3 regions of the Cupriavidus sp. 09_S30 genome follow, and region 3 is predicted to be linked to each of the others. Evidence: predicted binding sites of a transcription regulator. Region 3 holds the regulator's gene; each other region holds the start of a gene.

Region 1 (10,034 bases), 480 kb from region 3:
CGTGCTGGCCGTCATCGCGGTGGTGGCAGCCTGCCAGCTCGTCAAGCACCTGGTGCCGCGCGTGCCGCTGCTGCTGTTGCTGTCCATCGTCGCCACGCTGGTCGGCGTGCCCGGCCTCTTCCCCTTCTCCGACGGCCTCATCGCGCTCACCGACAAGCTGAATTTCATGACGTTCACGACGCCGGTGCTGGCGCTTGCCGGGTTCTCGGTGGCCAAGGACCTGCCGATCTTCCGCCAGCTCGGCTGGCGCATCGTGGTGGTCTCGCTGACCGCCACGGCCGGCACCTTCCTCGGCGCGACGCTGATCGCCGAGTTCTTCCACTGACCTCACCCAGACGATATCCCGCCATGTACCGCGACACTGACATCGCCGACGACATCCGCCAGAGCATGGTGAGCTGGCGGCGCGACATCCACGCCACGCCCGAGACCGCCTTCGAGGAGCACCGCACCGCCAATATCGTGGGGCACGCGCTCGCGCTGATGGACATCGAAGTCCATCGCGGCCTCGCCACCACCGGCGTGGTGGGCACCCTGCGCAACGGCGCCGGCCCCAGCATCGCGCTGCGCGCCGACCTCGACGCGCTCAATATGCAGGAGCTGGGCAGCCCGGCCCATGCCTCCACCTGCGCCGGCAAGATGCACGCCTGCGGACACGACGGCCACACCGCCATGCTGCTCGGCGCGGCGGCCCACCTGGCGCGCCACAAACCCTTCCGCGGCACCGTACATTTCGTCTTCCAGCCCGCCGAGGAGAATGAAGGCGGCGGGCGCGTCATGGTGCAGGAAGGCTTGTTCGACAAGTTCCCCGCCGACTCTGTCTACGGCATGCACAACTTCCCGCAGCTGCCGCGCGGGAAGTTCGCCATCCGCGCCGGCACCATGACCGCCTTCCTCGACAACTTCGAGATCCAGATCACCGGCAAGGGCTCGCACGGGGCGCAACCGCACAACGGCATCGACCCGGTGGTGGTCTCGGCGCAGCTCGTGATGGCGCTGCAGACCATCGCCAGCCGGCGTACCGATGCCACCGATTCGGTGGTCGTCAGCATCACGCAGATCCACGGCGGCGACACCTGGAACGTGATTCCCGAGACGGTCCTGCTGCGCGGCACCACCCGCACGCTGCACCCCGCCGTGCGCGAGCGCACGCAGAACGCCATGCAGCAGATCTGCGCGGGCGTGGCGCAGACGCACGGCGCCCGCATCGCGCTCGATTTCCGTCCCGGCTATCCTGGCGTGGTCAACACACCGGGCGAGACGGCGGCGGCGATCGCGGCCGCCGCCAGCCTGGTGGGCGCCGACAACGTGAAGACCGACATCAAGCCCGCCATGGGCTCGGAGGACTTCGCCTTCATGCTCGAGGAGCGCCCCGGCGCCTATATCGGCATCGGCGCCGGCGAGGGCCCGAACGATCCGCCGCTGCACAACCCCTACTACGACTTCAACGACAACATCCTGCCGCTCGGCGCCGCCTACTGGGTGAAGCTGGTCGAGCAGCAACTGCCCCCGGCCTGAAGGCATGTTCCTGTCCGTCTTCGACATCTTCAGGATCGGCATCGGCCCGTCCAGCTCGCACACGGTGGGACCGATGCGGGCGGCCCTGGCGTTCGCGCGTGCGCTGCAGGCGCAAAGCCTGCTGCCGGCGGTGGCGCGGATACAGGTGGAGCTGTTCGGCTCGCTGGCCGCCACCGGCCGCGGGCATGCCACCGACAACGGCGTGTTGCTGGGCCTGATGGGCGAAACCCCCGAGACGGTACGCCCCGACGCCGTGGCCGCGCGCGTTGCGGCGGTACGGCGCGATTGCGCCATGCCCCTGCTCGGCCTGCGCGACATCGCCTTCGACCCGCGCCGCGACATCGCCTTCCGCGCCGACCGTTCGCTGCCCGCCCATCCCAACGCCATGCGCCTCTTCGCCTTCGGCGCGCACGGCGCGCTGCTGCGCGAAGCGGAGTACTACTCCGTCGGCGGCGGCTTCGTGGTCGAGCGCGGCGCCTCGGCCGATGCGGCCGATCAGCGGGCCGCCCCGCTCAACGTCTTCCACAGCGGCGACGAACTGGTTTCACTGGCGCTGTCACAACGCCGCACCATTGCCGGGCTGATGCTCGCGCGGGAATGCACTTGGCGGCCGGCGGCCAAGGTCCGCGCGGACGTGCTGGCCATCTGGGACGTGATGCAGGACTGCGTGCAGCGTGGCCTCGGACTGCGCGGCGACACACCACCGCAAACCCTGCCGGGCGCACTGCGCATGCGCCGGCGTGCCCCGGAACTGTATCGAGCCCTGACACGCGACGGCACCGCCGGCGCCGATCCGATGGCCGCGCTCGACTGGGTCAACGCCTACGCCATGGCGGTCAATGAGGAGAACGCCGCCGGTGGCCGCGTGGTCACGGCCCCGACCAACGGTGCCGCCGGCATCGTGCCGGCGGTCCTGCACTACTACACACAGTTCGTGCCGGGCGCGAACGAGGACGGCGTGGTCGACTTCCTGCTCACCGCCGCCGCCATCGGCATCCTCTACAAGACCAATGCCTCCATCTCGGGCGCCGAGGTCGGTTGCCAGGGCGAGGTCGGCGTGGCCTGCTCGATGGCGGCCGCGGGGCTGGCGGCTGCGCAGGGCGGCACGCCGAAGCAGGTCGAGAACGCCGCCGAGATCGGCATGGAGCACAACCTCGGGCTGACCTGCGACCCCGTCGGCGGCATGGTGCAGATCCCCTGCGTGGAGCGCAATGCCATGGGCGCGGTCAAGGCCATCAATGCCGCGCGCATGGCGCTGCGCGGCGACGGCAGCCACTATGTGTCACTCGACACCGTCATCAAGACCATGATGCAGACCGGCGAGGACATGAAGGCCATCTACAAGGAGACCTCGCTGGGCGGCCTGGCGGTCAATGTCGTGGAGTGCTGAGGCCCGGCGCACGCTGCGCATCCGGGACTCGGACGCCTGCGCCACTCAGCAGCCGAAGCGCTGCGGCAAGATCGCCGTTGTGCGCCGCCACCAGACGGATGCGCCTGCGCCGTGTATCCTCTCGGTCCCGGCATGCGGCGGCCACCGCGGCCGCCTCCCCGCAACCGGATCCTCTCATCAGACACCTCCCATGGATTGGCTCTCCCGGCTGCCGGCCGCCCTCGCCCTGGCCAGCATCACCTGCCTGGGCAATGCCCACGCCTCGGATCCGGACTGCAGTACGCCGGCCGCCGGCACGCAGGCCGAACGGCTGATCTGCGAACACGCGCTGCTCGCGATGGGACACGGCCGCATCCGCGCCCAGCAGCAACGCTTGCTGCAGGCCGGTGCCATCAGCCAGGCGGACATCGCGGCGTTCCTGGCCCGGCGCGATGCCTGCACGACGGTCGCCTGCCTGGATACCGTGTTCTCGCAATGGAAGCAGCATGCGGCCGCGATCCAGGCCGCCGGCGCGCCGGCGTCGCCGGCCGGCATCGGGCGGGCTGATAGCGCTCCGCACGTACGGCCCTCAGCGACGCGTGGCGAGGAGACCGCCGGTGGACGCGCCGTGCCGGCCGCCCCGATCGCCGCCCTGCTGCTCGCGCTGGCGGCGGCAGGGGTTGCGACGCTGGTACGCGCGCGCCGGCGCCGCTCGCGCGGCGCGGACAAGGTGCGTCCTGGCTGAAGCGGCAGGCCGATACAAGGCGCCGCGCCTGGCACCATCGACGCCGCTCCAACCGTAAGAAGACCGCCGGCCCATCAATGACGACAAAAAGTCACATTTCCCGCTAAAGATCAGCGACACCCCTCCGTTAATACATGGGAGAGACATTCAAAGCCTCTCCGCATGTCACGAAACACCCACATCGCGGGAAGGAAGCGCCTGCGCGGCAGCCCTGAGCGGCGCCGCGATCAGTCCAGGCGCTCGCGATCCTGTGAAGGCGGGAAACCACATACGACGCGCAGACCGGCAGCCGGCGCAAGCCGCAGGCATGCCGCCATTGCCGCACGGTATCCCTGACCTCGGGCATGCAGGAAATACAGTGAAGAACTCCAAAACGAAGGGTAAACGTCCATGGCATCCATTTCCTCCCTGGGGATCGGGTCAGGTCTTGACCTGAACAAGCTGCTCACCCAACTCTCCGACGCGGAAAGCATTCCGCTCAAGCTGATCAAGAACAAGCAGGCCGCGCACCAGGCCAAGCTGTCGGCCTACGGCACGGTCAAGAGCGTGCTGGGCGCCTTCCAGGGCGCGGCCAAGAAGGTCAGCGAACTGGCCACGTACAGCGCCACCAAGGCCAGCGTGGGCAACTCGGACGTGATGAGCGCGTCCACCGGCGCCAATGCCGTGGCGGGCAGCTACACCGTCGACGTCACCGGGCTGGCCAAGGCGCAGTCGCTGGTCGGCAGCGGCCAGGCCAGCCTGACCGCGGCCATCGGCACCGGCACGCTGACTTTCGACTTCGGCACGGTCAGCGGTTTCGATGAAACCACTGGCAAGTATGTCAATCCGGGTTTCGCGCCCAACGAAGGATCGACCAAGACCGTCACGATCGAAGCCGGCAGCAATTCGCTGCAAGGCATCCGCGACGCCATCAACAAGGCCAATATCGGCGTCACCGCCAGCATCGTCAATGACGGCAGCGACCAGCCCTACCGCCTCGTGCTGACCTCGGACAAGACCGGCGCAGCCTCGAGCATGCGTATCAGCGGCTCGTCGCCGGAGCTGCAGAACCTGATCGGCTACGATCCCGCCCTGACGACCCAGCCCAGCGGCGTCAAGGAAACGGTGCGCGCCACCAATGCCACGCTGAGCATCAACGGCATCGCGGTCAGCAGCCAGAGCAACACGGTGACCGACGCCGCCCAGGGCGTAACGATGACGCTCAACAAGACCGGCACCACCAGCCTGTCGGTGAGCCGCGATATCGAAGGCGTCAAGGCCTCGATCCAGGGATTCGTCACCGCCTATAACAACCTGCAGAACGTGGCCGGCCAGCTGACCGCCTTCAATGCTGCTGACCGGACCAGCGCCGCGTTGACCGGCGACGGCGTGCTGCGCAATATCCAGAACCGCCTGCGCAGCATCCTCAATTCCCCGCAGCCCGCAGGCGACGACAAGCTGACCCGGCTGGCGGAGATCGGCGTGACCTTCCAGAAGGACGGCACCATGGCGGTCGACGACACCAAGCTGACCAAGGCGCTCAACGACAACCTGGGCGGTGTCACGCGGCTGTTTGCGGGCGACGGCACCACCGGCGGCTACGGCCGCCAGATCTCGAGCGCGATCGATGGCTTCAATTCCGACAAGGGTTCGCTGAAGACCGCGACCGATGGCCTCAGCAAGACGCTGAGCAACCTGCAGAAGGACTACACCACGACGCAGGACCGCATCAATGCCAATGTGGATCGCTACCGTGTCCAGTTCACGCAGCTGGACCTGATGATGTCGCGCATGAACCAGACCAGCAGCTACCTGACGCAGCAGTTCAACTCGTTGAACAATATGAACACCAAGAAGTAAGGCGCGGACGGGCGCGCAGACATGACAAGGGGCGCCCGCGGGCGCCCCTTGTCACAGGGTCGGAAGCGATGCGCGGCGCGGCCCGCAGGCCCGCCCGCCGCACCCGGTCAGATCACGCCCTGCGCCATCATGGCGTCAGCCACCTTGACGAAGCCGGCCACGTTCGCGCCTTCCACGTAGTTGATGTACCCATCGGCCTTCTGGCCGTGATGGATGCAGTTCTGGTGGATGTCCTTCATGATGGCGTGCAGCTTCTCGTCGACCTCGGCGTGGTGCCAGGTCAGGCGCATGGCGTTCTGCGACATCTCCAGCCCCGAGGTGGCGACGCCGCCGGCATTGCTGGCCTTGCCCGGCGCGTACAGGATGCGCGCCTCGACGAAGCGGTCCACCGCTTCCAGCGTGGAAGGCATGTTGGCGCCTTCGGCCACGCAGAAAACGCCATTGGCCAGCAGGCGCTCGGCGTCGGCGCCGTCCAGCTCGTTCTGCGTCGCGCAGGGCAGCGCCACGTCGGCCGGCACGTGCCAGGGCGTGCGTCCTTCTTCGAAGCGCAGGTCGTGGCGCGCGGCGAAGTCGGACAAGCGGCCGCGCTCGTCGTTCTTGAACGCCATCAGCTCGTCGAGCTGCTCGGCGCGCATGCCCTGCGGGTAGTGCAGCACGCCACCGGAGTCGGATACGGTCAGCACCTTGGCGCCCAGCTCCATCGCCTTCTGCGCCGCGTACTGCGCCACGTTGCCCGAGCCGGAGATCAGCACGCGCAGGCCGTCGAAGTCGCGGCCGCGGCGATGCAGCATCTCCTGCGCGAAGTAGACGGTGCCATAGCCCGTCGCCTCCGGACGCATCAGGCTGCCGCCGTAGGCCAGCCCCTTGCCGGTGAACACGCAGGCGGACTGGTTGGACAGCTTCTTCATCATGCCGGCCATGAAGCCCACCTCGCGCGCGCCCACGCCGATGTCGCCGGCCGGGATGTCGGTATCGGCGCCCAGGTGGCGGTGCAGCTCGCTCATCAGCGCCTGGCAGAAGCGCATCACCTCGCCGTCTGACTTGCCCTTGGGATCGAAGTCGGAGCCGCCCTTGCCGCCGCCCATCGGCAGCGTGGTCAGCGCGTTCTTGAAGGTCTGCTCAAAGCCCAGGAATTTCAGCACCGACAGGTTGACGGTGGGGTGGAAGCGCATGCCGCCCTTGTAAGGACCGATGGCCGAGCTGTGCTGCACGCGAAAGCCGCGATTGACCTGCACGCGCCCCTGGTCGTCGGTCCATGCCACGCGGAACTGGATCACCCGTTCCGGCTCGACCAGACGTTCCAGCAGGGCCTGCTCGGCATAACGGGGATGGCGTTGCACGAAGGGCCAGAGGGTGAGCATCACCTCTTTCACGGCCTGCAGGAATTCGGGCTGGTGGGGGTCGCGCCGAGCGACCCCGGCCAGGAAGGTATCAAGGGTGAGTGAAGCCACGGATGTCTCGATTGTGCTTGGCAGAAAGCGCGCCGCGAGGGTGTGACCGGCCGGCGTGCCGTTGTAGACACCGCACCGCGCTCCCGGAACGCGCCCGGACGCACCTGCGGCAGGCCGCGCGGGATCGTGTCCCTGCCAGCCAATGTGCAGACATTTACGCTGTGTGGTGAATGCCTGCGGCAAACACGAAGATTAGCACTACATCGATGCCGGACGATACCCGGTCAGACCACATTTGCGCAATAAAATGCGCGATAGCCGGCATGTTGCCCGCATAGTGGCCATGCTTGCATGGACTTGGATGTCTTATCGCCGCCCCAGCGAAAGTCACACGGGCGCCAGCCCGATCATCCGGCCGATATCGGCTGCCGCCTGCTGCAACGCCGGCACGATCTCGGCCACGATGCGCTCGGGCGTGGCCTCTCCCGTCGCGGTGGAAATCCCCAGCGACAATTGCCGCGAGCCGGTCGCCGGCAGCGGCACGGACACCGACATCTGGTTGCTCTCGGGATAGGCCAGCTCGCTCCACTGCCCCACCGGCAGCGTCAGCGCCATCGCCAGCGCGCTCCCCGGCGGCAGCACGCTGCCCACCCGCAGGTTCATCACCACCAACCTGCGCCGCTCCGCCGGCGCCATGGCGCGGCCGACGATGATCACGCCGTCCGCGCCCGCCTCGCCCAGGTTCGACGTTCCGGAGTACGCATCCGCCAGCCGCTGCAGGGTCTCTTGCACGGCCTCGGTCACGCCAAGGCTCTCCAGCGCGGCGAAGCCGATCTCGAAGATCCGCGTGGTCAGCCGCCAGCGGTTGTCCTCGCGCGCCACGTAGCCATCCTCCTCCAGCGTCAGCAGGAAACGCAGCACCGTCGGGTGCGGCAGGTCGACCGCGCGCGACAGCTCGGCCAGCGTCGGACGGCCGTTGTGACGGAACGCCTGCAGGATCGCTAGACAGCGCTGGATCGACCTATTATTCTTCATCCGTTCACTCAGAGTACATTACGTTCACTTAGTGAACATCATAAGCCCAGACGAGGCGCGCGGCAAGCACTGCGAACCCACTGCTCGGAGACAAAGCACATGACCCCCACCATCGATGTCCGGGCTTCCGCCCGGATGCGCTTCCAGCCGTTGCGCCGCGCGCTCGGCCTGGCCCTTCCCTTGCTGGCATGGCTGGCGCCGCTGGCGCCCGCGCAGGCGAGCGATGCCTGGCCAAGCCGGCCGATCCGCTGGGTCGTGCCCTATCCTCCCGGCGGCTCGACTGACATGCTGGCGCGCGTGGTCGGCCAGAAGCTGGGCGAGCGCCTCGGCCAGCCCGTGGTGGTGGAAAACAAGGCGGGAGCAGGCGGCAACCTGGGCACGGACTACGTCGCCAAGCAGCCGGCCGACGGCTACACGCTCGTGATGGGCAACATCGGCCCGATCTCGATCAACCCCTCGCTCTACCGTGACCTGCCCTATGACCCCGTCAAGGACCTGGCACCCGTCACCATGCTGATGTCGGTGCCCAACCTGTTGGTGGTTAATCCCGCGCTGCCCGTGCACTCGGTCAAGGAACTGGTCGCCTACGCGAAGCGGCAGCCTGCGCCGCTGGGCTACGCTACGCCGGGCGCCGGCACGTCGCTGCACCTGGCGGGCGAGCAGTTCGCCACGATGGCGGGCATCAAGCTGACCCACGTGCCCTACAAGGGCAGCGCGCCGGGCCTGAACGACACCATGGCGGGCCATGTGCCCATGATGTTCGACAACATGCCCTCCGCCCTGCAGCTGGTGAAGACCGGCAAGCTGCGCGCGCTCGCCATCACCAGCGCCCAGCGCTCGCCGCAGCTCCCGGACGTGCCGACCATGGCCGAATCCGGACTGCGCGGCTATGAGATCGCCGGCTGGTTCGGCGTGCTGGTCCCCGCCGCCACGCCCAAGCCCATCGTGGCGCGGCTCGACAAGGAACTGCAGGCGATCCTGAAGCAGCCCGACGTGCGCCGCCAGCTCGACGAAATGGGCGGCATCGTATCGGGCGCCGGGCCGCAGGAATTCGGCCGCTATATCGACAGCGAGACCCGCAAGTGGGGCCAACTCGTCCGCAGCGCCGACATCAAGATCCAGTAGCCACAGGCGTGTCCGCCCCGGGACGCCCAACCGCCCAACGACAAGTCGATAACGAGGAGTCGATCCATGCCACAAACCCAGACCATCGAGATCCAGCCCATCGCCGGCGCCATCGGCGCCGAAATCCGCGGCGTTGACCTGGCCGCACCGATGTCCGACACCACCTTCGCCCAGATCGAAGCCGCACTGCATGCGCACCTGGTGATCTTCTTCCGCGACCAGCAACTGACGCCCGAGCAGCACAAGGCCTTCAGCGCACGCTTCGGCCCGCTGCTGGAGGTGCCCTTCGTGCGCGCCCTTCCCGGCCACCCGGAGATCCTTCCGGTGATGAAAGGCAAGGACGAAAAGACCAAGCGCAATTTCGGCGGCCTGTGGCACTCGGACATGAGCTACGCCGAGATCCCGCCGCTCGGGTCCGCGCTGTACGCGCGCGTGATTCCGCCTTACGGCGGCGACACCATGTGGATCAATATGTATCGCGCCTACGATGCGCTGTCGGACACGCTCAAGGGCGTGCTCGAAGGCCTGCGCGCCGTGCACAGCCCGGTGCGCTCCTACGGCGCCAACGGCGCCGTGGTCAACAACGGCGACCCGGCCCACAAGATGGATGTGCGCACCGACGATCGCGCCACGCGCGAAGCCGTGCACCCGGTGGTGCGCGTGCACCCGGCCACGGGACGCAAGGCGCTGTATGTCAACAGCACCTACACGCTGCGTTTCGAGGGGATGACGGAGGAAGAGAGCGAGCCGCTGCTGCAGTTCCTCCACAAGCATGCGGCACGGCCGGAGTTCACCTGCCGCTTCCGCTGGACGCCGGGCGCGCTGGCCGTATGGGACAACCGCTGCACGCAGCACTTGGCCATGAACGACTACGACGGCTTCGACCGCGAGCTGCATCGCACGACGATCTCCGGCACGCGGCCGGTGGGCGTGGCCTGAGCAGTAGGAGGGCAACGGCGGCGGACAGGCGGCGCCGGAGATCCGCCGCCGCTGCCGTGCCCGCCGCAGCGGC
Region 2 (10,034 bases), 2.2 Mb from region 3:
TACATGGCGGACTCCTGCTGGCTTACTTCTTGGATGACGAGGACGACGAGGACGTATTGTTCATCGCGTTGAACTGCTGCGTCAAATAGCTGCTCGTGCTCTGCATCTGCGACATCAGCACGTCGAGCTGCTGGAATTGCGCCTTGTAGATGGCGATGGTGTCGTTGACGTGGCTCTGGGTGGCCGTGTACTGGGCGCTCAGGTCCTTCAGCGTCTGGTTGACGCCCGCCGTGGCGGCCGTCAGCGTGCCGGTGCTGCTGGTCAGCGTGGTGACCAGGTTGGCGATCTGGTTGCCGTAGCCGCTCTTGCCGTCCGTGTTGCCGAACAGGGCGGCGACACCGGCGGCGTTGGTGGACAGCGCGCTGTTGAGCTTGCTGGTATCCAGGGCCAGGGTGCCGTCGGTCTGGAAGCTGATGCCGATCTGGCCCAGCGTGTTGATGGCATTGGTGCCGGAGGCGCCCTGCGGGGTATTCAGCACGCTGCGGACCTGGTTCTGGATCGAGCGCAGCGTGCCATCGCCGGTCAGCGGCGACGCCGTCTTCGTGCTGGCATTGTAGGCAGACAGGCTGGCCGCCGAATTCTGCAGGTTGTTGTACGCGGTGACGAAGGCCTGCAGGCCATTCTGGATCGAGGTCGTATCGCGCTGCACCGTCACGCTGGTGGTGCCGGTCTGGGCCAGCGACAGCGTGACGCCCTGGATCGCGCCGCTCACCTGGTTGCTGGCGCTCTTGATGGCGATATTGTTGACGGTCATCTGCGCGTCCTGCGCCGCCACGCTCTGCTGCAGGTTCTGCGTGCCGGCGGGATCGTAGCCGAGCAGGCTGGACAAGCCGGTGCCGCCATCGGTCTCGTTGACGCTGAGGCGCATGCTGTTGGTGGCGCCGGTCTTGTCCGAGGTCAGGACCAGGCGGTAGGGCGTGCCGCTGCCGTCGTTGATGATGCTCGCTGTGACGCCGGCATTGGCCTTGTTGATCGCGTCACGGATGCCTTGCAGCGAGTTGTTGCTGCTGTCGATGGTGATGTCGACGCCGGTGGAGCCGCTGTTCGCCGTGAAGGACGCGCCACTGTACTTGCCGTAGGTGGCGCTGCTGGTGTTGGTATCCAGCGTGCCGCCGCTGATGCTGCCGAAATCGATGTGGATGGTGCCGGTGCCGACCGCGGTGGTCTGGCTGGCCTGGCCGGTGCTGACCAGCGATTGCGCCTGCGCCAGCGCGGTCACATTGATGGCGTAGGTACCCGGGACGGCGCTGGTGCTGCCGGTGGCGCTCAGCACACTGCTGTTGCTTGCGCTGGCCGTGGTGGCATTGAAGAAGGACGGGGCGGACAGCGCCTTGGCCGAGCCCTGGAAGGCACCCAGCATGCTCTGCAGCGTGCCGTAGGCCGACAGCTTGGTCTGGTAGCTGGCCTGCTGCTGCTGGATCGCCGTCAGCGGCACCTGCTCCGCCTGGGTCAGCTGGTCGAGCAGGGAGCTCAGGTCGAGGCCGGAGCCGACGCCAAGGTTGGAAATGGTAGTCATGTCTTATTTCCCGGGAGACTGTTGCCGCTGTGTTGTTGTCCGTGTGTGCTCAGGCGGTCTGGCGCACGAAAAGGCCTTGTAGCTGCGCCATCGCGTCGGCGATGCGCACGACTTCCTCGGTCGGGATCTGACGGATCACTTCGCCCGTGCCTTTGTCCGTGACCTTGGTGATGACGCGGTGCGTGGCGCTGTCGATCTCGAACTGCACGCTTACCGAGGCGGAACGCAGCACGCTCGTGAGGTGCTGCAGCGCGGCCTCGACCGAGGCGCCGGCCGCGGCGGATTGCTCCTCGGCCGCGGGCTGGCCGGTGCCGCCGGTGCTCTTCTGGCCAGGGCGGCCCGGCGCGAAGGCGGGCGCCGCCGCCATGGCGGCGAGAGAAGAAGACGTCGGAAGAGCGGCGTTGGCCATGGTCGTTCAGTCTCTGCAGGTTCGAAACGCTTTCCCAGGGCCGGGACCCTGGGGAAACGCTCCGTGCCGGACCAGGCGTGGGCCCGGTCCGGCGCGCAAGGCGGCAGCCGCTTACTTCAGCAGCGACAGCACGCTTTGCGAGGTCTGGTTGGCTTGTGCCAGCACCGAGGTACCTGCTTGTTGCAGGATGTTCGCGCGGGTCATGTTGGACACTTCCGTTGCGTAGTCAGCGTCCTGGATGCGCGAGCGCGAAGCCGACAGGTTGGTGATGGTGGTGCCCAGGTTGGAGATGGTCGAATCCAGGCGGTTCTGGATTGCGCCCAGCGAGCTCTTCAGGCTGTCGACCGACTTCAGCGCGTTGTCGATGGTGGCCATCGGGTTGGCGCTGGCGTTGGACAGCAGGCTGGAGGCGGTCAGCTTGCTCGTGTCGAGCTGGAAGCTGGCGGTGCCGGCGGCGAACGTAGCCGATTGCGGGTCGAGTGCCACGTAGGTGTACATCGTGGCGCTGCTCGCGGCGTTGGTCATGCCCTGGTTCTTCAGCGCTTGCGCTTCAGCGGCGGTCGACGGGGTGATGGCGACTTCGGCGTACCAGTTGCCATTCTTGTCCACCACAGCATTGCCGGAGACGGCGACGCTGCCCGATGCGATGCCCAGGGTCGTTGCCAGCGTGCCGGCGGCCTTTTCCGTGACGGCGGTGGCCGTCACATTGGTGGTCGCGCCGTACACTGCTTGTGCGGCCGCAGCGTTGACAGCGGCGGTGCCGCTGACCGAGGTCGTGCCGTTGAAGAGCGCGGTGGCGGTGGCGGTCGGGCCGTTCACGTTGAAGCTCTGCAGGTTCAGCGTCTTGGTGCTGATTTCTTGCAGGTTGACCTGGATGGTCTGGCCGTCGTTGGCGCCGACCTGGATGTTGATCGGCTTGGCCGACGAGGACAGCACCTTCACGCCGTTGAAGTCGGTCTGGGCCGACAGGCGGTCGATTTCCGACAGGCGCTGCGAGATTTCGTCCTGGATCGACTTCAGGTCGGAAGACGAGTTCGAGCCGGTCGAAGCCTGCACCGACAGGTCACGGATACGCTGCAGGTTGTTGGTGACTTCGGTCAGCGCGCCTTCAGTGGTCTGCGCCAGCGAGATGCCGTCGTTGGCATTGCGCTGAGCCTGGGTCAGGCCGTTGATGTTGGAGGTGAAGCGGTTCGCGATCGCCATGCCGGCGGCGTCGTCCTTGGCGCTGTTGATGCGCAGGCCCGACGACAGGCGCTGAATGGCAGTGTTCAGTGCCGATTGCGAGCGGTTCAGGTTGTTCTGAGTTGTCAGAGACAACGTGTTGGTATTGATGACTTGCGCCATGTACGACTCCTATTTGCAATGTTGTCTGCATTCCGGCGGGTGCCGTAACGTTGGCTGCCTGCGGTGCAGGGCGTAGAGTGCCTCCGTTGCAAGGGTTATCGACAGGGACAACCGAACATTTAGAGTGATTTTTGCGTCGTTTGCGGTGGCGAGGCGGGGATCTACCCCCGCCGGCGGCCGCGCGGGATGAAGAGATCGACGAACTCGGGCGGGGCCGGCGTGGCGTGTGTGGTGGCCGCGGGCTCCCCGGCCGGCACCACGCAGGCGATGGCGCGCTTGTATACGAGTTGGGGCTGTTCGTCCTCCAGGCTCTTGCCCAGAAGCAGCGCATAGTTGTCCACGCGCAGCACGATCCCCTGCAGCCGGACGCCATTGAGGAGATGGACGATCACCTGAGTCTGGTCGCGGCGGTGGGCAGTAAATTGGATCGACTGCAGCTTGCGGTTGATGCGAGGTGGCGTGGATGACTTCTTTTGCACGGCTACTCCGGAAGAGCCCGAATGGGCTCTGGCGGCTGACTACGGTCCGGAGATCAGGCGCAGGCTTCGCAGCGAAAATACGCGGGGCGGAAACCGCCGCGGCCCGATCGCGGCGAGGGATGAAACATTCGCTCTCGGTGCCGGCGCAGGGGCTGACCGTCTCGGGAGATGCGGGCTGGGGTCCGGCGATCGGACTCGGGCTTGCCGCGCGACTGTGGCCGAGAGGCGTCGCCAGGAGAGGAGGGGAATACTTCAGGCGCGAGAGTAACAAAGTTTTACAAAGATTGACGCGGCGGTCGCTCTCGCTGATTAGAGGTTTACTTCTAAAAAGCGATTCCTATCTTGCCAGATGTCTGCCTTAGGTCTCGCGGCGTGTATTTGCTCGCTATCGGACCGCATGATCGGGAGCTGCAGAGGAACGAGGGGCTGTCGGCTGAGGAGTGCATCATACGACACACAAAATGCTCGCGCGCCATCCATTTTTGTATCCATAAGCCGCAGAAAATTCGCTTACTTCTATCAGTGCATTCCCTGATGGAAGCAGGATTTACACCTCATGTAAGCGCGTTTATATTCACCAGCGAGCCAATTCAATTGGCTCCTGGCAGTCCTCAAAAGCCTACGAGCACCCCGCGCGTGGGCTTCTTTTTTTGTCGAGCCCACTCTTCATCTGTCGCCGCCAAGGCCGCATGCGCCTTACCCGATGCGCACAAGATACCCGCGTCGTATTAAATGCGAGGCGCCTGGCTTCCTATCACCGGAAATGGCGGTGTTTTTCCTCTCAATTCATTTTTCTGCTCAAGTCGGCGCGGGTACCGGCCGTTAGCGCCGCATGCGTCAGACCTCAGCCAATTCCCAGGCCGACGCATTCAATAACTCTTGGAACGAGGAGTGAGCAGATGCGAAGCTTGCGCAATGTCGGCATCGGATACCGGCTGTCGGGCGCCTTCACGCTGGTGGTGCTGTTGCTGGTGGCCGTGGCGATGTACGGCGCGGTTTCGCTGCGCGCCTTGAATGCCTCTATGCACCAGACCGTCGAGGGGCGGCTGTTCAAGGTGCTGGACCTGGATCAAGTTAAAGAGTCGGCCTTGAAGATCGGCGTGATGGTGCGCGATGCGACGCTGACCGAAGATCCGCAGGTGGTCGAGCGCAACAGCCAGCAGATCGATAAGCTGCGCCAGCAGATGTCGGCCACGCTGAATGAGCTGGACAAGGTGCTCACCGCCAGCGGCAGGCCGGAGGTGCAGCAGACCATGCGCGAGCTCAATGCGGCGCGTGAGGCCTACAACGGCCAGCTCGACCTGGTGTTGCGGCAATTGCGCGCGGGCGAGTTCGCCGGCGCCAGGGCCGCGCTCGTGGTGACGCTGCCGGCGGCGCAGGCGCCATATTTTGACAAGCTCACGTCATTGGCCGCAGCCGGGCGCGAACTGGCCGTGGCCGCGCTGCAGGAGGCGGACGCGCGCTTCGCCATGGCGCGCAACGTGCTGGCCGGCCTGACTCTGGCCGCCGTGCTGCTCGCCGTGGTGCTGGGCATGTTCATCACGCGCTCCATCACCTCGGCCGCGCGCGAGGCGCTGGCCGCCGCGGAAGCACTCGCCCAGGGCCGGCTGACCCACGCGGTGGCGCAGCGCGGCCGCGACGAAATGGGCCGCATGCTGGGCGCGCTGGATCGCGCCTTCGGCCAACTGGCGGCGCTGGCGCGCGGCGTGCAGGAGGCGTCGGGTTCGATCGGCGCCGCCACCGGCGAGATCGCGCGCGGCAATACGGACCTGTCGCAGCGCACCGAAGAGCAGGCCGCCTCGCTGCAACAGACGGCGGCATCGATGGAGCAGCTGACATCGACGGTGCGGCAGAACGCCGACCACGCCAGCCAGGCCAACCAGCTTGCGGCCGGCGCCTCGGCCGTGGCCGATGCCGGCGGGCAGGCCGTACGGGCCGTGGTGCAGACCATGCAGAGCATTTCCCAATCGTCGTCGCGCGTGACCGAGATCATCGGCGTGATCGAGGGCATTGCCTTCCAGACCAATATCCTGGCGCTGAACGCGGCTGTCGAGGCCGCGCGCGCCGGCGAGCAAGGGCGCGGCTTCGCGGTGGTGGCCTCGGAGGTGCGCAACCTGGCGCAGCGCTCCGCGGCGGCGGCCAAGGAGATCGGCGAGCTGATCACCGCGTCGGCGCGGCAGGTGGACGATGGGGCGCGCCAGGTGGAGCACGCCGGGCGCACCATGGACGAAATCGTCGGCTCGGTGCGCCGCGTGACCGACATCATGGGAGAGATCTCGGCTGCCACGCAGGAACAGTCCTCCGGCATCGAGCAGGTCAATCGGGCGATCGCGCAGATGGAGAGCGTCACCCAGCAGAACGCCGCCTTGGTCGAGCAGGCCGCGGCGGCGGCAGACAGCCTGAAGCAGCAGGCCGAGCGCTTGATCGGGGAGACGGCGAAATTCGAGGTGGGGGCGGTGGCGCGCGCGCCGGCCTTGCCCGCAGCGCCTGTGGCGATGCCGGTGCCGGTTTCGCAGCCGCCGGTCCGCGCCGTTGCCGCCGCCCGGGTGAGCACCACCACCACCGTCACCCCTTCGGCAAAAGTGGCGAAGGCGGCCACGGCCGCCACCGTGCCGCGCCATCTGCGCAAGTCGCCGGCCGCATCGTCCGCGGCGTCCGCCCGCGAGCCGGCGCGGCCCAGCAAGGAACGGCCGCCGGTGACGCGCAAGCCGCAGGCGGCGGTGCTGTCCAGCCCGCGCCACGAGGCCGCCGCGCGCAAGGGCCGGGCTGAGGCGCCCCGGGCCGCGAGTACCGCGAGTCCGCGCGCGGCCGCCGCCATGGCCGCCCGCCGTGCCGCCGCCGAGGCGCCCGCCACCGGCGAATGGGAAAGCTTCTAGGCGACGGCTTCCAGGCCGGGCCGGGGCGCCTGGCGGCCCAGCAGCGCTTTCGGCTTCGTCCTACAATACGGCCTTCGCTCGCCTGACACGATAAGAAGCAGCATGGGCCGGGGCAGCGTGGCGCGCGGCGTGGTCCGCTGCGCCTTCCGCGCGGCCGGCCTTGCCGTATCCCCCATGACAGCCTCCTCCCCCAAGCCGTACCCTTCCGCGCAGTCCAATCCGCCCGATGTGCCCGTGATGCAGGTGATCTTCGGGCTGATGCTCGCCATCCTGCTGGGCGCGCTCGAACAATCGATCGTCGCCGTCGTGCTGCCCGAGATCGCGATGCAGTTGGACGGCTTCGAGGTGATGGCCTGGGTCATCTCCGCCTATCTGGTGGCGTCCACCGTGGCCACCCCGATCTACGGCAAGCTGTCCGACCTGCTGGGGCGCCGTTCGGTGCTGACCTTCGCCATCTTGCTGTTCCTGCTGGCCTCGGTGGCCTGCGCCATGGCCCAGACCATGCCGCAGCTGATCGTCGCGCGTATCCTGCAGGGCCTCGGCGGCGGCGGCCTGATCTCGGTGTCGCAGGCGACCATTGCCGATGTGGTGCCGTTGCGCGAGCGCGGCCGCTACCAAGGCTATGTCAGCGGCGTCTGGGCGGTGGCCAGCATGGCGGGTCCGGTGATCGGCGGCTATCTGGCCCACTATCTGTCCTGGCGCTGGATCTTCTGGATCAACCTGCCGCTGGCCTTGCTGGCGCTGGTGGTGGTGCGCCGCGCGCTGCGCCACCTGCCGGCCGGCGGGCGCCGCCATCGCATCGACTATCTCGGCGTCATGCTGTTCGGCGGCGGCCTGACCGGCCTGCTGGTGTTCCTGACGCGCCTGGGGCAGGGCCAGTCCGCCACGCAGCCCGCATCGCTGGCGCTGCTGCTGGCCGGCCTGCTCGGCCTGGCGCTGTTCGTCTGGCAGGAGCGCCGCGCCACCGATCCCATGATCCCGCTGGCCATGCTGCGTGTGCCGACCGTGTCGATCTGCTGCGCGACGCTGTTTCTGTGCTTCTTCCAGCTGATCGCCATGTCGGTGCTGCTGCCCCTGCGCTTCCAGGTGGTGGGCGGCGCCCATGCCGACAGCGCCGCGCTGCGGCTCGTGCCGCTGACCCTGGCGATTCCGATGGGCGCCTTCATCTCCGGGCGGCTGATGTCGTGGAGCGGCCGCTACAAGCCACTGCAACTGGCCGGCGCGCTGATAGCGCCGGTGGCCATTCTGGCCCTGGCCTTCGTCGACCCGCGCACGGTCTGGCTTTGCGCGCTGGTGATGAGCGCGCTCGGCGTCGCCATCGGCCTGCAGTTGCCAAGCGGGCTGGTGGCCACGCAGAACGCCGTACCGCCCAACCAGGTCGGGGTGGCGACGGCCCTGACGGCCTTTTCCCGCATGCTCGGCGGTGCGGTCGGGGTGGCCGTGCTGACGACCATTCTGATCGCCTTGCTGCGCCACAGTGGCATGACGGTGGCCGACCTGAAAGGGGGTGAGGACGTCCTGATGAGCATGTTCCACCGCGCCATGTCGGCCGGCGGCGCCAATGAGAGCGATGCGGCAGCCGTGCGCCAGGCTGCGGAGGATGCCTTCCGCACCCTGTTCCTGCTCAGCGCGGCGGTTTCGCTGCTGTCGCCTTTCCTGGTGGCACGCTTGCCGGAAAAGGCATTGCGCGGTTCGACGGGCACCGTGGCGCGGCCGGCGCCCAATAGTGCTGAATAGCGCCGAATAGCGCTGACCAGGGCGCCGCAGCCGGCCGTCGGTATCAGGCCGCCGGTGCGGCCGGCCCGGATGGGCGTGCCACACGGCGCCGCGCTCGCGCGGCCAGGCCAGGCCCCAGCGCCCAGCGCAGCGCCGGCGCCAGCAGGTGCATGCCCGCCAGCGACGCGGGCCGCCGCAGCGAAGCGCCGTGCAGGCCAAGCTGCGCCCGCGCCCAGTCGGGCAGCAGGGCGATGCCCGCGTCAGCCAAGATCCGTACCGCGGGCGCCAGCAGGGGATTGGCCACGGGCATCTGCATCACCAGTCGAACCACCTCGTGCGTGCGCGGGCCGGCCTCGAGCTGCGGACGCATCGCCAGAAGGTAGTCGGCGATGTCATTGCGTGTGCGTGGCACATCGGCAGCGCCGAGCAGTTCGGCAACGCGTGCCTCCTCGGCGTAGTAGCTGTCCTGCTCGGCGCCGGACAGCGGGCCGACATAGCGCAGGTAGCTGGCGAGGAAGCTAGACACCTCGGCCACGTGCACCCAGGTCAGCAGGGCGGGATCGTCGGCGGAGTAAGGGCGTCCGTCCGGCGCGGTGCCGCGCACGCCGGCATGGATGCGGCGGACTCTCTCGATCAGTGCCATGGCGTCGGCGCGGCTGCCATAGGTGGTGCCGGCGATGAATTGCGCGGTGCGTCCCAGGCGGCCCTGCATATCGGTGCGGAAGCTGGAAAAGTCCCACACGCCGGCCAGCGCCAGCGGATGCAGCGTCTGCATCAGCAGCGCGCTGACACCTCCGGCCAGCATGGCGGGGAAGTCGGAGTGCACGCGCCAGCAGACGGCTGCGGGCCCGAACAGGCCGGGATCGCCTGGAGGATTGTCGTAGTCCAGGCTCAGTCCGGAATTGCTGCGGGTGAGCGCCCGCACCTGGGCGCCCGCGCGTTCGCGCAGGCGCGCCAGCATGCGCGGGGCCAGGCCGGCGGCCCGGGAATCGGGGGGGCGGATCAAGCCTTGCATCAAGTCCGGGGCAATCAAGTGGCCGGCCGACCGGACGGCCGGCCTCGGACTTTCAATAATAATGCAGGTCGGTGGCCTTGCCCCAGAACACCCGGTAGGCGAAGGCGGTGTAGGCGAGGATGGTCGGCAGCACGACCGCCGCGCCGACCAGGATCACGCCCAGCGACTCCGGCGCGCTCGCGGCCTGCCACACGTCCATGCGGTCAACCACGAGGAAGGGGAAGAGGCTGTAGGCCAGGCCGTTGAACGCGAGCAGGAAAATCACCGCCGTGGCTGCGAAGGGCACCCAGCACCAGCGGTCGTTGCCGGCGTCCAGCAGTGCCGGCATGCGCCGCAGCAGACGGTCGACCAGCACGAACAGCGCGATCGTGACCAGCGGAACCGGCGCCAGCAGGATGATGTTCGGCAGCGAGAACCACTTGTCGAAGATGCGCTCGCTCACCAGCGGCGTCACCACCGAGATGGCGATCACGCCCAGCGCGGTGAGCCACAGGCTGCGCCGGGCCCAGTAGACCGCGCGCCGCTGCAGCTTGCCGGTGCTCTTCATGATCAGCCAGCCCGCCCCGAGCAGGCAGTAGCCCGCCACCAGGCACAGACCGACCACCACCGCGAACAGCAGGTTGGGCAGGTCGTAGCGGAAGCCCGTGATGTACAGGCCCAGCATCAGGCCCTGCGAGAA
Region 3 (10,034 bases):
GTGGTCTGGGACAGCCTGCTCGCGCTGCTGCCCTTGCTGCTGCTGTTCGCCGTGGCGGCGCTGGCTGCGCCGCTGCTGCTGGGCGGCTGGATGTTCTCGACTAAATCGCTCGCGCCCAATTTCAGCCGCCTGTCGCCGCTGCAGGGTCTTTCGCGGATGGTGTCGGCGCAGACGCTGGCCGAGCTGTTCAAGGCCATTGCCAAGTCGGTGCTGGTGGGCGGGGTTGCCGCATGGGTGCTCTGGCACCGCCTGCCGGACGCCATCGCCCTGATGAATGCGCCGGTGCAGGAGGCGCTGCAGCACATGCTCGAGCTGGTCCTGTTCTGTTCGGCGCTGGTCGTCGCCTCGTTGATCGTGGTGGTCGGGCTCGATGTGCCCTGGCAGTTCTGGCAGTTCCACAAGAAGCTGCGCATGACCAAGGAGGAGGTCAAGCAGGAGCACAAGGAAACTGAGGGCGACCCGCATGTGAAGGGACGCATCCGCCAGCAGCAGCGTGCCATGGCGCGCCGGCGCATGATGGCCGAGGTGCCCAAGGCGGATGTGGTGGTGACCAACCCGACGCACTTCGCGGTCGCCCTGCGCTACGAGGAGGGCCGCATGAGCGCACCGCGCGTGGTGGCCAAGGGCAGCGAGCTGGTGGCCGCCCGCATCCGCGAGATCGCCGCTGAACACCGTGTGCCGTTGCTGTCGGCGCCGCCGCTGGCGCGCGCCCTGCACCGGCACGTCGAACTGGGCCAGGAGATTCCCGCCGGCCTGTACACCGCCGTGGCCGAAGTGCTGGCCTGGGTCTTCCAATTGAAACACTGGCACTACTCCAACGGACCGCAGCCCGCGGCGCCCAGCAACCTTCCCGTGCCTGACGAACTAGCCGTACCGGAAAGCCGCGCATGAATGCCCTGAGTTCCCTGATCAAGCTGCCCGTCGGGCAGAGTGCCGGCCAGATGCGGGCCCTGGCAGGCCCGCTGCTGATCGTGATGATCCTGGGCATGATGGTGCTGCCGCTGCCGCCCTTCCTGCTCGATCTTCTGTTCACCTTCAATATCGCGCTGTCGATCATGGTGCTGCTGGTGGGCATGTACACCCAGCGTCCGCTCGACTTCGCCGCCTTCCCCGCCGTGCTGCTGTTCTCCACGCTGCTGCGCTTGTCGCTGAACGTGGCCTCCACCCGCGTGGTGCTGCTGGAAGGCCACAGCGGCCCGGATGCGGCGGGCAAGGTGATCGAAGCCTTCGGCCACTTCCTGGTGGGCGGCAATTTCGCCGTCGGCATCGTGGTGTTCGCCATCCTGGTGGTGATCAACTTCATGGTGATCACCAAAGGTGCCGGCCGTATCGCCGAGGTGGGTGCGCGCTTCATGCTGGACTCGATGCCCGGCAAGCAGATGGCGATCGATGCCGACCTCAATGCGGGCCTGATCAACGAGGAGGGCGCCAAGAAACGCCGCGCCGAGGTGGCCCAGGAGGCCGACTTCTACGGCGCCATGGACGGTGCCAGCAAGTTCGTGCGCGGCGATGCCGTGGCCGGCCTGATGATCATGTTCATCAACGTCGGCGCGGGCATGGTGGTGGGCATGGTGCAGCATGACCTGGATTTTTCCACGGCCGTGCGCAACTACACGCTGCTGACCATCGGCGACGGCCTGGTGGCGCAGATCCCCGCGCTGGTGATCTCCACCGCCGCGGGTGTCATCGTCTCGCGCGTGTCGAACGACCAGGACGTCGGCCAGCAGCTGACCGGCCAGTTGTTCTCCAACCCGCGCGTGCTCTACCTGACCGGCACCATCATCGGCCTGCTCGGCATCATCCCGGGCATGCCGCATTTTGCGTTCCTGTTGTTTTCCGGCGCGCTGGTCTGGTTCGGCCGCTACCTGGCGCGGCGCCAGCAGGCGGACGCCCAAGACAGCAAGACGCGTGAGGCGCGCCAGCCCGCGCCCACCGCGGAATCGAGCGAAGCGACCTGGGACGATGTCACCCTGGTCGACCCGCTGGGCATGGAAGTGGGCTACCGGCTGATTCCGCTGGTCGACCGCGCCCAGAACGGCGAACTGCTCGGCCGCATCAAGAGCATCCGCAAGAAGGTGGCACAGGAAATCGGCTTTCTGGTGCCGGTGGTGCATATCCGCGACAACCTCGAACTCAAGCCCAACGCCTACCGCATCACGCTCAAGGGCGTGGAGGTCGGCGCGGGCGAGGCGGTGCCCGGGCAGTGGATGGCGATCAACCCCGGTCAGGTCAGCGGCTCGCTGCCCGGCGCGGAGACCCGCGACCCGGCCTTCGGCCTGCCCGCGGTCTGGATCGACGCTGCGCTCAAGGAGCGCGCCCAGGCCTACGGTTATACGGTGGTGGACGCCAGCACCGTGGTGGCGACCCACCTGAACCACCTGATCCACCTGCACGCCGCCGAGTTGCTTGGACGCCAGGAAGTGCAGCAGCTGCTCGACCGCATTGCCAAGGAGTCGCCGAAGCTGACCGAGGACCTGGTGCCGAAGTTGATCTCGCTGACTGCGCTGCAGAAGGTGCTGCAGAACCTGCTGGACGAAAGCGTGCCCATCCGCGACATGCGCACCATCCTCGACGTTGTCGCCGAGCACGCCGCCAAGGTCACTGACCCCAACGAACTGACCGCCCTGGTGCGCCTGGCACTGGGCCGCGCCATCACGCAGCACCTGTTCCCCAGCGGGGCGGAGATGCAGGTGATCGGCCTCGATGCCAGCCTGGAGCGCGTAATGACGCAGGCGCTCAACAGCGGTGGCGGCATCGAGCCGGGCCTGGCCGATGCGCTGCTGGAGCAGGCGCGCGCTGCGGTCGAGCGGCAGGAGCAGATGGGCTACAACCCGGTGCTGCTGGTACCGCATCCGCTGCGTCCGCTGCTTGCGCGCTTCCTCAGGCGCACCCTGCCGCAGCTCAAGGTGTTGTCCCATGCCGAGGTGCCGGACAACAGGAATATCAGGATCACCGCGATGATCGGCGGTGCAGCGTGAGGAAGGCGCGATGAGCGTAGCGAAGTTCGTGGCGGCCAACGGCCGTGAGGCCCTGCGTCAAGTGCGCGAGGCCATGGGACCCGACGCGGTGGTGCTGTCCAATCGCACCGTGGAAGGCGGCGTGGAGATCGTCGCCATGCGCGATGCCGACCTTGGCGCGATCTCCGGCAGCGCCCGCCCCTACGTGGCGCCTGTCGAGGAGCGTGCGGACGACGCCGCCCTCGGCGACCTGCGCGGCGAGCTCAAGTCGATGCGCGCCCTGATCGAGCGGCAGTTCGCCGGCATGGCCTCGACGCCTGTGGCCGCGGGCGATCCGCTGCGCGAATCGCTGTTTGCGTGGCTGGCCGGCGCGGGATTCTCGGGCCAACTGGCGCGTACGCTGCTGGCACGCCTTCCGCTCGGCCATGATCGCCCAGCCGCGATGGCCTGGATCCGCCAAGAGCTGGCTCGCAAGGTGCAGGTGCTGGGCGACGACGACGCTCTGTTCGCACAGGGCGGCGTGCTGGCGCTGATCGGCCCGACCGGCGTCGGCAAGACCACCACCACGGCCAAGCTGGCCGCGCGCTTCGTGCTCAAGCATGGTCCCGAGCGGCTCGCCTTGCTGACCACGGACAGCTTCCGCATCGGCGCGCACGAACAGCTGCGCATCTATGGCGACATCCTCGGCGTACCCGTGCACGCGGTGAAGGACGGCGCCGACCTGCGCTTCGCGCTGGATGCGCTCGCCGACAAGCACCTGGTGATCGTCGATACCGTCGGCATGAGCCAGCGCGACCGCAATCTTTCAGAACAGATCGCCATGCTTGCCGGCGTGCAGGCTCCGGTGCAGCGCGTGCTGCTGCTCAATGGCGCCAGCCACGGCGATACGCTCAACGAAGTGGTGCACGCCTATCGCCAGGAGACGGCTGCGGGCGGACAAGGCAGCGGCGGGCTGGACGGCTGCATCATCAGCAAGCTCGATGAAGCGACCCATCTGGGCGCGGTGCTCGACGTGGTGATCCGCCATCGCTTGCCGGTCTTCTATGCTTCGACGGGCCAGCGCGTGCCGGAGCACCTGGAACTGGCCCAGTCGCAGGCCCTGGTCGAGCGTGCCTTCCTGACGCCCCGGCGCGGCTCGGTGTTCGCCGATGCCGACGTGGCGCACCGCCTGGGCGCCGCCGCCGAGGAAGGCGACGCGGCCAGCGCGCCGGCGGCAGACGACATGCTGCGTTCGCTCAGCGACAGCGCCGACGCGGTCGGAACCTGCGTGGCGGAGCTGGAAGCGGGTGCGCAGGGCTTCGGGCTGCTGCGCGGGCTCTGGCAGCAGCGTGAAGACGACACCGTACCGCTGCGCGCGGTGGCCCAGCAAGTGCGCGAGTCGGCCTGCCGGGAAGTCGGCCGCCGCTGCGAGCGCTATGTGCTGGCGCTGGGCGCCAGCGCATCCGTGCAGGCTCCCGGGCGGCGTGCGCCGCAATCGGTGCAGTACGCACTGTGGCTGGCCGACCGCGACGGCTATCCGCTGGCCGCCACCGTCACAGGCGGGCGCGGTGGCGCCGGCGAGGCCGAAGCGACCACGCTGCGGGCCGCGCTGGCCGCCGCGCGTACCGTGGTCAACGTCGTCGATGCCCTGCCAGGCCCGGCGGTGCTGGCCCGCTGGCAGCAGGGCGGGGAGCGCTGGCTCGCCGGGGCCCGCAAGGGCAGCCGTGTGCTCAGCGGCGGCGCTGCCTGGAAGATCGAGACCTTGGCCGAGACGCTGACCTTCCACGCCATGGGCGACGTCTCCGTGCAGGGGCGGGAGGCCGTCCAGTGGCTGGCACAGGTGCCGGTGCGCGTGCCGGAGGGCCCGCTGCAACGCCGTGCCGGCCGCGGTGGCGCCGAGGGCGGCATCGAGGCCAGCCTGCTGGTGTCGCGCCTGGTCGAGCGGGACAGCGGCAAGTCTTTGGAGACGGCCTATCTGCTGTGCGATCCCGAGTTGGCGGGCGAGACCGGGCAACTGGCGCGCTGGGCGCGCTGGGGCCAGGTGGCCGACGCGCGCTTCCGCACGCTGCGGCACGCGCTCGATCATCTTGCCCGCGGCGCGGTGCCCAGTGCTGACGAAGCGCAATGCCGCACCGCCTTGCTGGCGCTGCAGGCCGGCCTGACCGCGCTGCGCCTCGAACATGAACCGACGGCCTCGGCGCCGGCTTTCCTGGCCCGCCTTGCCGGCCGCGTGGCGGGCAAGGGCGCGCAGTCGGGGCAGGGGCCGCTGCTGGTCGAAGGCCTGGCGCGCTTGCTTGCCTTGCTGGACGTGCTGGAAAACTATCCGGCGCGCACTGAGCGCAAGGCTGCGCCGGAGGCCACGCCTCAGGCTGCACCTTTCGCGACCGCGCAGGCCGAAGCACTCGCCGCGCAGGAATCGGCCGGGCGGTATGCCACCGTGCAACTCGCGCCGCTGGGAGAGTAAGTCAGTGCATACTCTGGCATCCGATCAGGCCGAAGGGCTGCGCCGCATGCTGGCACCGCGCACCACGCGCCGTATCGCGGTGGTGGCATGCGAGCCCGGCGCGGGCGCGACCACCGTCGCGCTCGGCCTGGCGAGTGCATTGGCCAGGCAGGGTGAGCGCGTACTGCTGGTCGATGAGGACGAGCGCGCTGCCCGCGCCGCCAGGCTCGCCGGCGCCGCGCCGCGCGCCACGCTGGCTGCCGTGCTGCAGGCGCGCGCCACGCTGGAGGAAGCGCTCGGGCCGGCACACCCGTCCGGCCTCGCCGTGCTGCCCGACGGCGGTGCCTTGCCTGACGCCTCCGCGCTATCCGGCACGCTCGCGGGCTTCCGCACCGTGGTGGCCGATGCGCGGGCCGATGCGCAGGGCGGGCTGTCGCCGCTGTCCGGCATCGCGCACAACCTGCTGGTCGTGATGCGGCCCGAGGCGGCCTCCATCACGGCGGCCTATGCCTGCATCAAGCGCCTGCACCACCGCTATGCCTGCCGCCACTTCCACCTGGTGATCAACGCCGCGTCCGGTGACGGCATCGCCGCCGCGGTCGCGGGCAATCTTGCCCGTACGGCCCGCCAGTACCTCGGTGTCGAGGCTAGCTGTGCCGGCTACCTGCCGCTGGACCCGCTGGTGCAGCAGGGCGAGCAGCTCGGGCGCGGCGTCGTCGACGCCTATCCCGCTGCGCCTGCCACCGTCGCGCTGCGCCGCATCGCCAGCGGCATCGGCGGCTGGCCGCTGCAGGCTGCGCCCGCTCCGTCCGCCTTGTCGTCCTTGTCCCCCATGGCGGGGGAACGGGACCAAGCACGCATTCACTGAAGCCGATGCCCCTCGCCACGCGCTCAGCCCGTGCCGCGCCGCCCACCCGGGCCGAGGCGATGCCGTGCCCGCGCGGCGGGGCCGCAAACTGCTTCGCGCTCTAGGAGCCACGAGAGTTCCACCATGTACACGATTCAGGGAAAGCTCGAACAAACGGATATCGTCAAGGCGCATGCCTCGCTGGTGCGCCGCATCGCACTGCAGCTCGCGGCCAAGCTGCCGGCCAGCGTGCAGCTCGATGACCTGATCCAGGCCGGCATGATCGGCCTGCTTGACGCGGCCAAGCGCTATGAAGACACCCATGGCGCCCGCTTCGAAACCTATGCCAGCCAGCGCATCCGCGGCGCCATGCTCGACGAGGTGCGCGCCAACGACTGGCAGTCGCGCAGCCTGCGCCAGTTCACGCGCCGGATCGAGCGCACGGTGCGCGGCCTGGAGCAGAAGCTGGGCCGCGCACCGCTGGATTCCGAGGTGGCAGAGGCGCTGGAGATGCCGCTGGACGAATACCAGCTGCTGCTCAACGAGGTGCACGGCTGCCAGCTGCTGCACTACGAAGACTTCGAACGCTCCGGCGAAGAGGATTTCCTGGACCGCCACCTGGGCGGCAGCGACGACGGCGATCCGCTGCTGGTGCTGATGGAAAGCGGCATGCGCGAGGCGCTGGTCCGCGCCATCGACCGCTTGCCGGAACGGGAAAAGCTGGTCTTGTCGCTATGCTACGACCAGGAATTGAACCTGCGCGAAATCGGCGCGGTGCTCGAAGTCACAGAGTCGCGCGTCTGCCAGATCCGCGGCCAGGCGATCACGCGGCTGCGCAACCAGCTGCGGGGCCTGCTTTGATGCGCGCCGGCGGCCCGGCAACGGCGTCGCCGTGCGGTGCACGCGTGCCGCGGGCTGTCTGTGTGTTCTGCATCGCGACGTCGTCGCTCGTGCTGGCCGGCGGCACGGCGCGCGCGGCCGATACTGGGCCTAGCTTTTCGTGGTCGGCGTCCGTGCAGGGACCCGCACTGCATAGCCGCGGCATGCGCACGATGTCGCCGCCCATCCTGCCCAATTACCGGCCGCCGCAGGCCGCAGGCGTGGTGACGGCGGTGCGCTGGCATTACACCTTTGTCGGCGGGATTCCGCCGGACCTGCAGGCCTATCTGTGCAATTCGGTGCGCTGCGTGATGCTGCCCGATGCCCAGGGCCGCACCGACGCCTTTCGTGGCGACGACGCCGGCCAGGGTTTTGTCTTTGCCTTCATGGTGCCGGGACGCGGCGCGCTGACGCCCGTGCTGCAGGGGCGTTCCGATCAGGTCATCGTGAATTTCCGCTAGTCCGCTGGATCATTGAACTAGGGGTGCGGCAGGCGGGCTGTGGGCCGCACGCCGGCCCGTGGCTTCGGTGTGCCTGCCCGGTGCATTGCCCGCGCAGGTCAGCGTGGGCGACCGGCGCCCGGGGATTGCCCCGGGGCGCCGGCATTGTTCAGCCGCAGGCCAGGCTGACGCCGGGCGTCGCGCCTTCGGCGCGGCCGTTGCGGCCGTACAGGCCGGCATCGGTGCCGCGCTGGCGCAACGTATGCAGCGCAGCGCTGGTGAATTCGAGGTGAGCGTTGATCACGGCGCCGTTCAGTTCACTGGCGTCGCGCGCGGATTGCGCTGCCAGCCGCAGGTCACGCCACGCCAGCGTGACCGCCGGATCGATGCGCAGCCCGACCAGCTGGCCGCTCGCGTCGGCCCGGATGCCGGCCGCGCGCATCTGCGCCTCGCGCGCCGCGCTCATGTCGGCCAGTGCGCGTGCCAGAGCGGTCTTGCGCTCGAGCAGGGTACTGAGCGCGGCGAAATCGCCCGACTTCATCGCCTCGCGTTCCTCGGCCAGCGCGCCGGCAAATGCCGACACGGCCTCGGTTTCGTGCTGCAGGCTACGGATCAGGCTCATTTCATTCTCCGCGGATAGAGGGCTGCTGTTGACCTACTTGTTCTGATGCAGCTCGCGCAGCGAGGCGAGCAGTCCATCGGCGATCTTGCTCGGGTCGATCTTGATCCGGCCTTCCACGATGGCCTGGCGGATCTCCTCGACGCGCGCGGTGTCGATGTCATCGTCGCTGTCCTGTACCAGGCCCGCGCCGATCGCGCGGACCTGGGCGGCCAGCGGGCTGACGTGCACGTCGCCCGAGGCCTGCACCGGCGACGCTGCGCTGGCGGCCGGGGCGGCGCGCGTGGCGCCGTCAGCGGGCTCGCCAGGCCGAGACGAGGTGGATTGATTGATCTTCACGGGTGTTCCTTGCTGGGTTCCTCTGGCATATCGGAAGTTCGGCGCGGAACTTTAGGCCGACTTCGCCTGGCCAGTGATGGCCTGGTCGGCATTGTCGCATGGCCGGCAGGGGCCGGCCCGGCACTGCTCCCGCGCCAGTGCCAGCCCGGATTACTGCTGCAGGACCACGGTGTCGGCACTGCGCGCGATCCCGCCGACCACCTGGCCGCTCTTCAGGCGAACCTGGACCGGTGCGCCGACGGCGGCCTCGGTCAACACCCGGCCTTCGCTGCTGACCTGGAAGGCCTCGCCCTCGACGGTCACCGTCACGACCTGGCCGGGGCGCATCGCCGCCGGCTTCTTCAGCAGGTCGGCGCGGACCGGGGAGCCCGCTGCGATGCGGTTGGCCGCCACCGCGCCTGCCACCTGGGCCGGATCGGTCACCACCGCGCGCGGCAGGGTGGAAAGATCGCCCTGGCGCACTTCGAGATCGGCGGGCGCGATCGGCTCGCCCGGTGCCAGCGCGCGCGCGGCCACATAGTAGTCAGCCATGACGGCCACCTGCGCCTGCAGGTAGCGGATCCATGGCCGTTCGCCGCCGCAGCGCACGCCGACCGTCACCCGGCCCCATGGCGAGCCACCGGCCGGCAGGAAGGGATCGGGCAGGGGGCAGTCCGGCGCGCGTCCGCCCGAAGGCGGTACCACCTGGATGCTGACCTTGCCTGGCAGCCCGGCGGTCTGACGCTCGAGGAATTGTTGCACGGCGCGGCGCACCGGGTCGTCGGCGAACGGGCTGACGGGGGCGCCGGCCTGGCCGGCGCGCGGCGGCGCAGCCTGCGTGGCGGCCACGGCCAGCATCAACAGCAGCGGGCCTGCGCGATAGAGCGGCTTCATCTCTTCTTCCCAGCATGGAACGCGCGCCAGGAGTCGGCTGCGCGTATCGGAACGCCTCACATTGTAGGCAGGCGTGCTGCGCGCTTGGGAGGGAAATGCGCGGGTTTCCGTCGCCTATTCATGCGATTGCCCTGGCGGAGCCACACCTAAGATGGCATGCCTGAAGAAGCATTGCGGTGGCAGGTGCCGCCCATGTTCTCCCTTCCACGCGAGATGCAGACATGATTGACAGACTCGACGCGGCATTCCGTTTCCAGCAGGAGGCGCTCAGCCTGCGCAACCAGCGGCAATCGGTGCTGGCCGCCAATATCGCGAATGCCGACACCCCGGGCTTCAAGGCGCGCGACTTCGATTTCTCCAGCACGCTCGCGCAGTCCATGGAGCGCGGCGCGCAGGCGCAAGGCGTATCGCTGTCCACGACCTCGGTGCGCCACCTGCCCGGACAGGCATCCGCCGGCGGCCAGCAGGATCTGGCCTACCGCATTCCGCTGCAGTCGAGCATCGACGGCAACACCGTCGAGATGGATACCGAGCGCGTGGCCTTCGCCGACAACACGGTTCGCTTCCAGTCCGACCTGACCGTGATGAACTCCAAGATCAAGACCATGCTGGCGGCAATCCAGCAGTGAGCGAGCCATGCCTGCAATGAACATCTTCG

The links. The regulator FliA, encoded in region 3, starts transcription of late flagellar genes. The targets are predictions, from matches to a motif close to CTAAAGTTTNNNNNNNNNNNGCCGNTA.
Region 1: fliD (flagellar filament capping protein FliD) is a predicted target of FliA. The motif match lies at 3,736-3,762, and genes of this name have one in related genera.
Region 2: AC1Z3O_RS31200 (FliC/FljB family flagellin) is a predicted target of FliA. The motif match lies at 3,366-3,392, and genes of this name have one in related genera.

Annotation. Positions count from the first base shown of each region.
Region 1 covers NZ_JBXOWI010000002.1:785,017-795,050, reverse strand. Annotated here, with positions in the region: gene AC1Z3O_RS23740 (DUF3100 domain-containing protein) at 1-325, shown strand, start outside; gene AC1Z3O_RS23735 (M20 aminoacylase family protein) at 349-1,518, shown strand; gene AC1Z3O_RS23730 (L-serine ammonia-lyase) at 1,523-2,908, shown strand; gene AC1Z3O_RS23725 (lysozyme inhibitor LprI family protein) at 3,099-3,632, shown strand; gene fliD (flagellar filament capping protein FliD) at 4,023-5,471, shown strand; gene gdhA (NADP-specific glutamate dehydrogenase) at 5,579-6,922, opposite strand; gene AC1Z3O_RS23710 (IclR family transcriptional regulator) at 7,250-7,897, opposite strand; gene AC1Z3O_RS23705 (Bug family tripartite tricarboxylate transporter substrate binding protein) at 7,997-9,022, shown strand; gene AC1Z3O_RS23700 (TauD/TfdA dioxygenase family protein) at 9,089-9,961, shown strand.
Region 2 covers NZ_JBXOWI010000002.1:2,457,563-2,467,596, reverse strand. Annotated here, with positions in the region: gene fliS (flagellar export chaperone FliS) at 1-5, opposite strand, end outside; gene fliD (flagellar filament capping protein FliD) at 23-1,516, opposite strand; gene AC1Z3O_RS31205 (flagellar protein FlaG) at 1,566-1,925, opposite strand; gene AC1Z3O_RS31200 (FliC/FljB family flagellin) at 2,037-3,269, opposite strand; gene AC1Z3O_RS31195 (RNA chaperone Hfq) at 3,431-3,748, opposite strand; gene AC1Z3O_RS31190 (methyl-accepting chemotaxis protein) at 4,648-6,624, shown strand; gene AC1Z3O_RS31185 (MDR family MFS transporter) at 6,799-8,361, shown strand; gene AC1Z3O_RS31180 (oxygenase MpaB family protein) at 8,405-9,355, opposite strand; gene AC1Z3O_RS31175 (cytochrome d ubiquinol oxidase subunit II) at 9,408-10,034, opposite strand, start outside.
Region 3 covers NZ_JBXOWI010000002.1:300,308-310,341, forward strand. Annotated here, with positions in the region: gene flhB (flagellar biosynthesis protein FlhB) at 1-891, shown strand, start outside; gene flhA (flagellar biosynthesis protein FlhA) at 888-2,978, shown strand; gene flhF (flagellar biosynthesis GTPase FlhF) at 2,989-5,400, shown strand; gene AC1Z3O_RS21535 (MinD/ParA family ATP-binding protein) at 5,405-6,247, shown strand; gene AC1Z3O_RS21540 (RNA polymerase sigma factor FliA) at 6,371-7,087, shown strand; gene AC1Z3O_RS21545 (flagellar protein FlhE) at 7,087-7,566, shown strand; gene AC1Z3O_RS21550 (flagella synthesis protein FlgN) at 7,715-8,167, opposite strand; gene flgM (flagellar biosynthesis anti-sigma factor FlgM) at 8,201-8,503, opposite strand; gene flgA (flagellar basal body P-ring formation chaperone FlgA) at 8,654-9,376, opposite strand; gene flgB (flagellar basal body rod protein FlgB) at 9,598-10,005, shown strand; gene flgC (flagellar basal body rod protein FlgC) at 10,013-10,034, shown strand, end outside.